2 regions of the Phyllobacterium sp. RCAM01083 genome follow, and region 2 is predicted to be linked to the other one. Evidence: riboswitches for the same ligand, from Rfam matches in the RefSeq annotation. Region 2 holds a riboswitch; the other holds the start of a gene.
What was found. A riboswitch is a leader RNA that binds a small molecule or an ion and turns the genes downstream of it on or off. The one in region 2 is predicted to bind glycine.
Positions count from the first base shown of each region.

Region 1: linked by a shared signal. The riboswitch ahead of gcvT (glycine cleavage system aminomethyltransferase GcvT) and the one ahead of ACZ25R_RS20520 (D-amino acid dehydrogenase) in region 2 are both predicted to bind glycine.

Region 1 is NZ_JBVFZN010000004.1:46,715-53,193, forward strand. Features, by position in the region: gene gcvP (aminomethyl-transferring glycine dehydrogenase) at 1-2,516, opposite strand, end outside; gene gcvH (glycine cleavage system protein GcvH) at 2,527-2,895, opposite strand; gene gcvT (glycine cleavage system aminomethyltransferase GcvT) at 2,901-4,004, opposite strand; glycine riboswitch at 4,155-4,251, opposite strand; gene ACZ25R_RS04370 (adenylate/guanylate cyclase domain-containing protein) at 4,381-5,388, opposite strand; gene ACZ25R_RS04375 (LLM class flavin-dependent oxidoreductase) at 5,839-6,479, shown strand, end outside.
Region 2 is NZ_JBVFZN010000005.1:2,793,018-2,799,496, forward strand. Features, by position in the region: gene ACZ25R_RS20515 (autotransporter assembly complex protein TamA) at 1-550, opposite strand, end outside; gene ACZ25R_RS20520 (D-amino acid dehydrogenase) at 866-2,140, opposite strand; glycine riboswitch at 2,356-2,442, opposite strand; gene ACZ25R_RS20525 (Lrp/AsnC ligand binding domain-containing protein) at 2,547-2,783, shown strand; gene ilvD (dihydroxy-acid dehydratase) at 2,959-4,812, shown strand; gene ACZ25R_RS20535 (Na+/H+ antiporter) at 4,831-6,462, opposite strand.

The DNA of each region.
Region 1 (6,479 bases), on a different contig from region 2:
ATCTCGCGCTTGGATTCCGATTCCGTCGGCTCGACCATCAGCGTACCGGCAATCGGCCAGGACATGGTCGGGGCGTGGAAGCCGTAATCGATGAGGCGCTTGGCGATATCCTCGACGCTGATCCCGGCACTGTCCTTCAGCACGCGGGTATCGAGAATGCACTCATGCGCCACGCGGCCGTTCTGTCCCGTGAACAGAACGGGATAGTGGCCCTTCAGCCGCTCCGCGATGTAGTTGGCGTTGAGAATAGCCATCTCGGTTGCACGCTTGAGGCCCGCCCCGCCCATCATGCGGATATACATCCACGTGATGGGAAGAATGGATGCGCTGCCGAAGGGAGCCGCTGAAACCGCGTGCTGCGATCCCTTGGCCACATGACCGGGCAGGAAGGGAGCAAGATGCTTCTTCACGCCGATCGGACCAACACCCGGCCCGCCGCCGCCATGGGGAATGCAGAAGGTCTTGTGCAGGTTCATATGGCAGACATCGGCACCGATATCGCCGGGACGGGCAAGCCCGACCAGCGCATTGAGGTTGGCGCCATCGAAATAGACCTGGCCACCATGCTGATGAATGACCGTGCAGATATCCTTGACGCCTTCTTCGAACACACCATGGGTCGATGGATAGGTGATCATCAGTGCTGCGAGATTGGCACTGTGCTGGTCGGCTTTTGCCTTGAGGTCCTCAAGATCGATATCGCCAGCCTCTTCGCATGCCACGACCACCACCCGCATGCCCGCCATATGGGCACTGGCCGGATTGGTGCCATGCGCCGATTCCGGGATGAGGCAGATATCACGATGCGCATCGCCCCGATCCAGATGATAGCGGCGAATGGCCAGGAGACCGGCATATTCACCCTGACTGCCGGCATTGGGCTGCAGCGAAACCGCATCAAAGCCGGTGATCTCGGACAACCAGGCTTCCAGATCGTCCGTCATCGCCTTGTAGCCAAGCGCATGGCCCGCAGGAGCGAATGGATGCACGTTGGCAACGCTGTTCCAGCTGACCGGCAGCATTTCGGCGGCTGCGTTGAGCTTCATTGTGCACGAGCCGAGCGGGATCATGGCGCGGTCGAGCGCCAGGTCCTTGTCCGCCAGACGGCGCAGGAAACGCATCATCTCGGTTTCCGAGCGCTGCTGGTGGAAAACGGCCTGGGTCATGAAACCCTCGGCCTGCCTTTCGCCGGGCAATGTTGCCTTTGCTTCCGCAGGCAGATCGGCACCGAAAAGTGCTGAGAGTGCCTTCAGGTCATCTTCCGATGTCGTTTCATCCACCGTGATGCCGAGGCGGTCCTGATCGACAATGCGCAGCAGACGTCCGCCCTTTTCAGCCTCCGCAGCAATGGAGGCTGCTTTGCCGGGAACAGTGGCCGTAACCGTATCGAAGAAATGCGATCCGGCGATGGAAAGGCCCGCCCCTGTCAGCGCAGCGGCCAAACGGGCCGCCTGGGCATGCACGCGGCGGGCGATGGCCTGAAGCCCCTGCGGACCATGCCAGATGGCGTAGGACACCGCCATATTGGCCAGCAGTGCCTGCGCGGTACAGATGTTTGATGTCGCCTTGTCGCGGCGGATATGCTGCTCGCGCGTCTGTAGGGCAAGGCGATAGCCGGCACGCCCCTTGCTGTCAACGGACTGGCCAACCAGACGGCCAGGTATAAGCCGGGTCAGCGTTTCGCTGACGGCTAGATAGGCGGCGTGCGGGCCGCCATAACCGATCGGCACACCAAAGCGCTGCATGGAACCGGCAGCAATATCGACACCGGCCTTGGCAGGCGGGGCGGTGATTGTCAGGGCCAGCGGATCGGCCACGGCGATTACCAGCGCACCAGCGGCCTTGGCCGCCTGAATGACCGAAGCATGGTCACCATAGACACCGAACGTGTCCGGCCATGGAACGATGATCGCTGCAACGCTGGCATCGATCTCGCCTTCATCCACGGTCATGCCCAGCGGCTCGGCGCGAGTCTTGACCACATCGACTGTCTGCGGATGCAGGGCACCGGTGATCGCGATGCGGGTGCGCTTCTCGCGATGATGGCGATAGGCGATGCCGACGGCTTCCGCAACGGCCGTCGCCTCGTCCAGGAGCGACGCGGATGCAACCGGCAGACCGGTCAGCTCCGTCACCAGCGTCTGGAAGTGGAACAGCAGTTCAAGGCGACCCTGGCTGATTTCCGACTGATACGGCGTATAGGCGGTATACCAGGCCGGGTTTTCAAACAGATTACGAAGGATAACCGCGGGCACGTGGGTGCCGTGATAACCCTGACCGATAAAGCTCTTGTGGGTCTTGTTCTGGCTCATCTTGGCGGCAAGCTCGGCCAAAGCTTCCGACTCATTGACAGCCGCAGGAATGTCGAGCGGCCGTTCAAGCCGGATGGATTTTGGCACAGCCTGCGCAATCAAAGTTTCCAGCGACGGAATGCCAAGAGCCGCCAGCATGGCGCGGGAGCCTTGTATGCTCGGACCGATATGGCGGTCAGCGAACGGGAATATGGTGTCTTTCATCATCATGCCTTCAGCCAATGATTGCTTTGTAGCCTGCCTCGTCGAGAAGGCCGGTCAGCTGATCCGGATTGGACAGCTTCATCTTCCATAGCCAGCCGTCGCTTGCGGCGGCCGAGTTGACCAGCGACGGATCGCTTGCAGTTGCTTCGTTCACTTCCGTCACTTCACCGTCCAGCGGCGCATAGACGTCCGATGCCGCCTTGACGGATTCAACGACAACCGCGGCATCGCCTTTGGACAAGGATTGACCGATATCCGGCAACTGGACAAAAACCAGATCGCCGAGCTGATCCTGCGCGTGATCGGTAATGCCGACCGTCGCAATGTCATTCTCGACGCGGACCCATTCGTGATCTTCGGTAAAGTAAGTGGCTGCCATCTCAATTATCCTTTGTGGTAGCGATGTGGAGTGAAGGGAAGTGAATGAATATCCACCGGGACGCGGTTGCCCCGCACCTCGGCGAAAACCTTGGAGCCCAGCGCGGACAGCTCTTTGCTGACGTACCCCATGGCAACAGGGAAACCTGCCGATGGTCCGAAACCGCCCGACGTGACCAATCCGACCTTGTTGCCATCGGCATCAAAGAGTTCGGCATCGGTGCGCACCGGCTGCCGGCCATCGGGCTTCAGGCCGACGCGTTTCTTGGCCGATCCTGTTGCGATCTTGGCGAGAAGCGCCGCAGCGCCGATAAAGCCCGCGGTCTCGCGCACCGGCTTGGCAATGGCCCAGAGCAGTCCGGCATCGACCGGATCATAATCCGGCGTTATGTCATGGCCGTGCAGGCACAGACCCGCTTCCAGGCGCAGACTGTCGCGGGCAGCAAGCCCGATCCAGGCGACACGCTCGTCGGCGAAAAGCTTTTCGACAAGCATACGGGCATCGGCTTCCGGCAGGCCGATCTCAAAACCGTCCTCGCCGGTATAGCCGGAGCGGCTCATGAACCAGCCCGGCTTCGGCTCAAATCCGTTCATGAAAGCAAGGTCAGTTCCGGCAATACCGGCATCCAGCAACACATTCACGGCCTGCGGCCCCTGGATGGCCAGGAACACACGATCCAGCGCATCGATCTTGCAGTCGAAATCCTTGGCGACACCGCGCAGATGCGCTTCGTCAGCCGCGGCATTTCCGGCATTGGCAACGACCATGAAATGCTCGTCCCCGAGACGGGTGACGATCAGATCATCGAGAATGCCTGCCTTGTCATCGAGAAAGAAGGTGTATTTCGACTGGCCCGCCTGAAGCACAGACGCATCCAGCGGGCATGCGCGTGACAGCAGTGCCGCGGCCTGCGGCCCGGCGACATCAAAGAGCTGCATATGCGAAATGTCGAAAAGCCCGGCCTTCTCGCGCGTATGAAGATGTTCCTTCATCACACCGAGCGGATAGGTGATCGGCATTGACCAGCCGGCAAAACCGCCAAAGCGCGCATTGGCAGCCTTGTGCAGATCGTCAAGCGGCAGTTGTTTCAGATTATCTTCCGTGCCCATTTTTACTCCAGAGACGTGCAAAGACCTCCGCCACACGACGGAACATTTCTTTGCCCCTCTGTCGGAAGCCTGAGAGACTCGCTCAATCAGGACCCCTGACTGAACTTACACCTTCGGCGCGGAGTTTCCCCCGACTTTCCAGAGTTGCCTTCCCGGTTTGCGGTTCCTGGTACCTGAGAGATTTCGGGCGATTTCCCCTTCGGTGGCCTGCACATTTCCATGCACGACACTCTCCCGCAAACTGACAGGGCCGAAGCCCTCGACAGGCTGGACCATAGCGCAACGGCCTCTGCCTGTCATCGTGCAAATGGCCGATTTGCCGCTTTGTGGACAGAAATTGTCTGGATGAGGATACTTCGACAGGAAGCGCCCGATGTCAGCGGGTCAGGGCCATCACCCCGAGCGCCTGCCCCCTGCCCTTGACGCCATGCATTCCAAGGTAATTTGCCTTGATTTCATTGGAGAAACTCATCCTCTGCGCCAGTTCGCTGGAGATCAAAACCGGCGCGGCCAATGTGCGGCAGAGGCTTTCCAGCCGCGCCGTGGTGTTCACCGTATCGCCGAAATAGGTGATCTTGTGGTGATCCACCCCGATCTCCGCCGTGATGATCGGGCCGCCATGCAAGGCCGCACGCAGGCGCGGCACCCTTCCGAATCGCTCAAGCCATTGATTTGCATTCTTTTCGATGCTGTCCAGAATATCGAAGACACAGCGGGCGCAACTCGCATCCTTGATGCCGCGCTCAATGGGCCATGTGATGATGGCCGCATCCCCGACATAATCGTCAATGGCTCCGCCGTGACGCCGGACAGGTTCGGCAAAGGCAGCAAAGAGCGCGCCGAGAAACTGCTGGGCCCGCAGATCGCCATGTTCTTCAGCAAACGAAGTCGACCCGACAAGATCGATGAAAAGAAACACCCGCTCTTCGGCCACAGGCTGGCGGTACCGGCTCATCAGAAGGCTGGCAAAGATGTCGCGGCCGAGAAGATCGCGCACCCGCAGGATGAAAATCATGACGGTCAGGACGGCAAGCGTGTAGAGCAGCACCTGTGGTGACAGCGTTGCTGCGCGCCAGAAAGGACCGTCAATCCAGCCGAAGCTCCACAGCGTTATCCCACAAACGGCATTGCCGATGCTGATCAGCACATAATCGGCTATCAATGCGGCGATAAGAAACCCCGTAGTCGGCAATGTGTTGATCCAGGCACGCAATTTCGGAAAGATGAGGCCACGTTCGAACGCCAGGATCGGCACACAGATGGAGAGGGCAAACACGGCCCCTAAAAAATATCCCTGCCTATAGACCAGCCAACTATAGAGATAGCCGCTTGCCGCGACTGCACTGAGAAGGAATACCCACAATCCCACTGAATTTCTGCGCATATTCCCGTTCCGATCCATTTCAAACCTTCAGGGCCGGCCTCAATGCTGCGTCCCTCCACGATTTCATTTATGCGCCGAACGATATTATCCAACCAACAGATATCCGCGATCTCGCGATATCCATCTGGAGAATTACACCAAGGATCATCCCATCAGACTCAATGCCGAGCAAATTGTCCATCGGATACGGTCAATTTAAGGCTCCAGATTGTTGGAAAATGACCATTGCTGAACAGGAGATCAACGATAAACCTCGTGCCCTGCATCCAAGCCACCAGGTTAATCCACGCCGTCAGCGCGAGGAATATTAATACAGTTTGCCTGCTGATTTTTAGCAAAGCGTTCTTTGACGGGTCTCCAAATCCGATAAAATCTGACTGCCTCTGAAAACGGAGTCCGCGCTGCCTGTGGCGACGCGTGGCTTCAATCACATGGAGGCCATACCCTAACATGGGCTACGCACTGAGTTTGCTCGATAAAAGTCCTATCCACGATGGCGAAACGGCCAGCACGGCGCTGAAGCGGACGGTCGCGCTGGCCCGCCAGGCGGAACAGTGGGGCTTCCACCGGTTCTGGGTGGCCGAACACCACGATGCGCCGACGTTGGCAAGCTCGTCGCCGGAAGTGTTGATCGCCTTCCTGCTGGCCAACACGGCGCGTATTCGCGTCGGCTCCGGCGGGGTCATGCTGCAGCACTACAGCCCCTACAAGGTGGCCGAAAATTTCAATGTCCTGGCTGCACTGGGGCCCGGCCGCGTCGATCTCGGCGTGGGCAAGGCTCCCGGCGGGTTGCCGTTTTCGACGCGCGCCCTGCAGGGCGTTGTCCCGCGGACGCAGAAGCAGGATTTTTCCGCCCAGCTCGCCCAGCTCAGCGCCTTTCTCGATAAGGGGCTGCCTGCGGATGACCCGCTTGCCGGCGTTCAGGCAACACCGCGTCCCGCCGTCGCTGCCAACCGCTTCCTGCTTGGCGCCAGTGTCGACAGCGCACTGCTTGCCGCCTCTCAGGGTTGGGACTTTGTTTTCGCCAGCCACCTCAACGGCGACGAAACGATCCTGCAGCAGACATTGGAGGCGTATCGGAAGGCGGCACC
Region 2 (6,479 bases):
CGATCTCGCCAGCGATGTAGCCTTGTTTCTCCGGGCTTTCGACAAAGTCTTTCGGGTCGAGCGTCGGCGGCGCCATGTTCTTGACCCGGGCCGACGCAAACAAGAATTGCGATCCGGGATCGACTGAAATGACCACCTTGGCCGGCTTGGACAGCACGGCATCCGGCGGAATATCGCTCGCCTCCTTGCCGTCGACCTGAATGCTGATGGTGCCGCCATAGCGGCCGTCCGCATAGAGCGCACCAAGTATGCGGCGATAATCTCCACGCGCCTTGGCGAGCAGTCCCGCCGCACCGGAGGCAGGCTTGTCCTTGTCGGCAAACAGGCTCGATGCGCCCTCCACGAGCGCCTTGGTTTCCTCGCTTGTCGAAGCAGCGGTTTCAACCGTGTATCTCTGCGGATCGGCGATGACCGAATCCGCATCGTCCTCCTTCTTGGCACCCCAGAGATGAACGCCGAAAAGATCAAAGGCCTGGGCAGGCGAGACAAGGGCCGTAAGGGCCAGCAACGCGGCACCGAAACAACTGGCCTGTGGGCGCTTCAAGTCCATCAACCAGCAAATTCCCTACACATCAATAAACACAAGGATACACTGCAGGGACCGTGCGCACGCTGCCTGCAATTGATAAAATTCGCCCTTCGAGCTTAAGAAAACGATAACATGCCGGGAAAAGCTGGCCAACCCGCAATGGCACCTGATCAGCCATGCAACCCGGCACTAGTGGCCATATCGCCACAAAACCGTGATACAAGCGCATTTAAACGCCAATCACTTTTTATGTGCCGCGTGCAATAGTTTGCCATGTCGGCCCAGCACGACAAGAGCGCCTGAGGTAACAGGCGCTCCTTTGCGTGCAAGCCGGTTTTATTCGGCGGCGGCGAGCCATCCGCCCTGCGGGCTGGCATCGACGGGCATGGCGGCGCTGATGTGCCCGGCGACGATTTCAGCCGTGGCGGCAGACAGTGTCCAGCCGAGATGGCCATGACCGGTGTTGTAGAATACCCCAGGCCGCTTGCCTGCACCGACGCGCGGCAGCATGTTCGGCATCATCGGACGCAGGCCGGCCCACGGCACCACATTGGACGTGTCCATGCCCGGGAACAGGTCGCGGCTCCAGTCGACCAGCGGCTTGACCCGGTCGTGGCGGATGTCGCGGTTCTCACCATTGTATTCGGCCGTACCGGCCACGCGCAGGCGCCCCGCCCCAAGACGGCTTGTGACGATCTTTGCATCATCGTCGAGCAGGCTCACCCATGGGGCCGACTGCTGGCTCCCGGCATCATCCAGATTGACGGTGATCGAGTATCCCTTGACCGGATAGATGTTGACGCGGTCGCCGAGCTGGGCGGCAAATTTGCGGCTGGCAATGCCGGCGCAGATGACGATGGCGTCAAAACGCTCCGTCTCCGTCCCGGCATCGGCAACGGATGCCCTGTTCCATTCCACCACCACGCCGCCGGCGCCGTGCTTCAGTTCGGCAACGTCGGCATCGCCAATGAAGCGCACGCCGTGGCGGATGGCGGCAGCGGCAAGGCCGCGGGTGAACTTGTGGATATCACCGGTCGAATCGGATGGCGTGAAGAAGCCGCCATAGAAGGAACCGTTCAGGGCCGGTTCGATGCTGCGGATTTCCTCATTGGTGACGGCCTGCCGGTCAAGACCACCGGCTTCCAGCAGCCTGTTGACCTTGACCGCGTGGTCATAACCGTATTTCGAGCGGTAAATGTGCAGGATCCCGCGCTTTTCCAGGTCGAAATCGATCTTTTCATCCGCAGCGATTTCGAACATGCGCTTGCGCGCTTCAATGGCGAGCCTGGTGGTGGCGATGGTATTTTCTTCGTAGTGCGGGATGTTCATGACGAATTCCGCCATCCAGGAATATTTGTGCCAGGAGGGTTTCGGATTCATCAGCAGCGGCGCATCCTTGCGCAGCATCCACTTCATGCCTTTGAGCACCGTGGACCAGCTGTTCCACACCTCCGCATTGGACGCGGAGAGCTGACCTCCATTGGCGAAGGATGTTTCCATGGCCGCATAGCGGTTGCGGTCGAACACGGTCACGGAATAGCCCTGGCGGGCAAGCGCATAGGCAGTCGTCACGCCGGTGATACCGGCGCCGATAATGGCGATATGGGTCATGATAAAACGGTCCTCAGGCAACACATGGTTTCAGTTTCGCCGTTGACAACGGCACGAAACCCCATCTGTCACGGAACCTGAGAGCTTGGCCCTTTGAGCGCCCGCCGGATGTTTGTCATCCATGTCGTCGGCGCCTTTTTCCGGTCATGCAACCGGGCAGGGCTTTCTCCTTCGGTGGGTACGGCTTTTCAAACCATACCTCTCTCCAGATGTTCTAGACTATTCTGGTCCTTTTGCCTGAGAGTTTCCGGGGCGGTTGCTCCATCGGCGCCGGTTTTACCGGTCTCTCCCAGATAGCCTGTGCGAACGCGGGATATATATCGCAGTTGCGAGACGAGAACAACTGGCTAAGAAGCGTCGCAGCAATTATGCTGACTGAAAATCGCCCAGCCTTCCGGAGGAATTTATGAAGCCTGTCTTTCTGCAACTGCAATGCGCACCCGGCAAGACATACGAAGTTGCAAAAACCCTGTTCGAGCGTGAAATCGTCTCGGAGCTCTATTCGACCAGCGGCGAGTTCGACCTTCTGGCCAAGATCTACATTCCGGAAGATCAGGATATCGGCAAATTCATCAACACCAACGTGCTCGATATATCAGGCATTGCGCGGTCGCTGACAACGCTGACCTTCACCGCGTTCTGACAGGCGCTCGGCGGGGCGAGACATTACGTCCCGTTTCATGCGCCCGGCATCTGCCTTATGTAATCAATGCAATGAAACACGCCCCTTCAAGGCAATAAAATTCCATTCTTTTGCCATGGGAACTCTTTTTCTGTAAGAGATGCTCCCTCGCCCGTCATCAGCAGGATTTTCGACAATGCCTCCTTATCGTTCACGCACCACCACACATGGCCGCAACATGGCAGGAGCCCGCGGGCTCTGGCGCGCGACCGGCATGAAAGACGAGGATTTCGGCAAGCCGATCATCGCCGTGGTGAACTCGTTCACCCAGTTCGTGCCCGGCCACGTCCACCTGAAGGATCTCGGCCAGCTCGTGGCGCGCGAAATCGAAAGCGCCGGCGGCGTCGCCAAAGAATTCAACACGATTGCCGTCGATGACGGCATCGCCATGGGTCACGACGGCATGCTTTATTCCCTGCCGTCGCGTGAAATCATCGCCGACAGCGTCGAATACATGGTCAACGCCCACTGTGCGGATGCCATGGTCTGCATTTCCAACTGCGACAAGATCACGCCCGGCATGCTGATGGCAGCGCTGCGCCTCAACATCCCCGTCGTTTTTGTCTCCGGCGGACCGATGGAAGCGGGCAAAGTCGTCTGGGAAGACAAGGAAAAGAAGCTCGACCTGGTCGATGCCATGGTTGCGGCCGCTGACGACCGCATTTCCGACGAAGAAGTGAAGGCCATCGAGCGCTCGGCCTGCCCCACCTGCGGCTCCTGCTCCGGCATGTTCACCGCCAATTCCATGAACTGCCTGACCGAGGCACTCGGCCTCTCCCTGCCGGGCAATGGCTCGACGCTCGCCACCCATGCGGACCGCCGCCGCCTCTTTGTCGAGGCCGGTCATCTCGTTGTCGATCTCGCCCGCCGCTATTACGAACAGGACGATGAAACGGTTCTGCCGCGCTCCATCGCTTCGTTTGCCGCTTTCGAAAATGCCATGACCCTCGATATCGCCATGGGCGGCTCGACAAACACCGTGCTGCACCTGCTGGCCGCTGCGCATGAAGGCGAAGTCGACTTCACCATGAGCGATATCGACCGCCTGTCCCGCCGCGTTCCGGTGCTGTGCAAGGTGGCGCCTGCCGTTGCCAATGTGCACATGGAAGACGTGCACCACGCGGGCGGTGTCATGGGTATTCTCGGCGAACTCGACCGCGCCGGTTTGCTTGATACATCGGTCTATTCCGTGCATGCCGCCAATCTCGGCGCTGCTCTTGACCGCTGGGATGTGGTGCGCAGCAAAAACCCGTCCGTGCATGATTTCTTCAAGGCGGCACCGGGCGGCGTCCCCACACAGGTAGCCTTCAGCCAGGAGCGCCGCTTTGCCGATGTCGATCTTGACCGCGAAAAGGGTGTTATCCGCAATCTTGAACACGCCTATTCCAGGGATGGCGGTCTGGCCGTGCTCTACGGCAATCTGGCGGAAGACGGCTGCATCGTCAAAACCGCCGGTGTTGACGACTCGATCCTGAAGTTCTCCGGTCCCGCCCGCATTTTCGAAAGCCAGGATAGTGCCGTTCTCGGCATTCTCAATGGCGGCATCAAACCGGGCGATATCGTGCTGATCCGCTACGAAGGCCCGCGCGGCGGACCGGGCATGCAGGAAATGCTCTATCCGACCAGCTACCTGAAATCGAAGGGTCTCGGCAAAGCCTGCGCGCTGATCACCGATGGCCGGTTCTCCGGCGGTTCATCCGGCCTTTCCATCGGCCACGTTTCACCGGAAGCGGCGGAAGGCGGCCTGATCGGTCTGGTTGAGGACGGCGATATCATCGATATCGACATTCCGAACCGCGGGATTCATCTGGCCGTCGACGATGCCGTCCTGGCCGAACGCCGCGCGAAAATGGAAGCCAAGGGCACCGCTGCGTGGAAGCCGGAGGAAAAGCGCAAGCGCAAGATCACCACGGCGCTGCGCGCCTATGGCGCCATGGCAACCAGTGCTGCCCGGGGTGCCGTGCGCCAGATTCCCGACGACTGGAACTGATCAGGGTTCAATGGATACCTACTGGAAGCGGGCTTCCAGTAGGTCGATATCCCGCACCATTTTCGTGGCAATGCTGCTTTCAAGCCGCCTTGCCCGCACCAGGCGGTGAATTTCCTGCCGTTCCGCCCGAAGCGCGGTGATGCGCAGCAGCTTCTCGATTTCCTCGCTCCGCGCCACCTCTTCGCGCTCTTCCCCGAGCTGCATGCGCCCGTCAATACGCTTGCGGTAGAGCTCCATGATGTGGTTGGCGACATCCGTATAGATATCGGCGTCGGCACGGCCCGATGCCAGGCTGTGCTGGGCCCGCTCGATCGCCATGATTGCGGCTTCCGCGGCAGCGATACGGGCATAATCCTCTTCGCGCTGGTTTGAATCCTCGATGGGCAGGTCGATGTTGCGCAGCAGACGCGGCAGGCTGACGCTGGCCATGACCAGCGACAGGATGATCACACCGGTGGCAAGGAAAATGACGAGATCGCGGGCCGGAAACAGCGAGCCGTCGTAAAGGAACAGCGGCAGTGTCAGGATACCCGCAAGGGTGATGGCACCGCGAACGCCGGCAAACGACATGGCGGCAATCAGCTGCCAGCTTGGCTTGACCACGGCCTCACCCTGCCTGCGGCGCTGCGCCATGGTCACGCGCCACGACACCCAGACCCAGAGAAAGCGCAGGGCAGCCAGAGCGGCATAAATGACCACGACATAGACCAGCAGCCACCAGGGGCTGGTCTCGCCGTGCCGCACATTCTCGACGGCACCGGAGAAAATGCCGGGCAGCTGTTCGCCGAGCAGAACGAAGATGGCGCCATTGGCGGCGAACTGCGCCGTATCCCACACCGCGGTGCGGCGCACGCGGGTCAGCGCCATGGACTGGGCCGTGTTCTCGGCATAGCTCATGGTGATACCGGCGGCAACGGCGGCAAGGATGCCCGAGGCATGCACATGTTCGGCCAGCAGGTATGCGCCGAAGGGGATGAGCAGACTGATGAGAATCTGCGAGCCGCTCTCCTCACCGAGCTTGCGGGCGAGGAATGCCTTGCCGCGCGTGACGCCAATGGTCACGCCGATACCGATGGCAATGCCGGCAAAAGCGAGCCAGAGGAACGTAAAGAACGCCTCGGTGATCGAGAAGCTGCCGGTCAGCATCGCGGCCACGGCAAAACGCATGCAGACGAGGCCGGACGCATCGTTGAGCAGGGATTCCCCTTCGAGAATATGCATCATGCGCGAGGGAATCGGCACGCGCGCCGCAATGGCGGAAACGGCGATCGGATCGGTCGGCGAGACGATGGCGGCCAAGGCGAAGGCCACCGGCAGGGGGACGGAAGGGATCATCCAGTGCACGAAGAAGCCGACACCGATCACCGTGAAGATGACAAGGCCGAGCGCCATCTCCAGAATGATGCCCTTGTCCCGGAAGAGACCCTCCTTGGGGATGCGCCAGCCATCGAGAAACAACAGCGGCGGCAGAAACAGCAGGAAGAAAATGTTGGGATCGAGCTGCACACGGATGCTGGTGACCGAGGCAATCGCTGCGCCAAGCCCGATCTGCACCAGCGGCAGCGGTACGGCCAGAGGCAGCACGCGCACGATGGAGTCACTGACCACAACGGCCAGAAGCATCAGCAAGACGATGGTGATTGTTTCCACGGCGAATCCATTTTGAT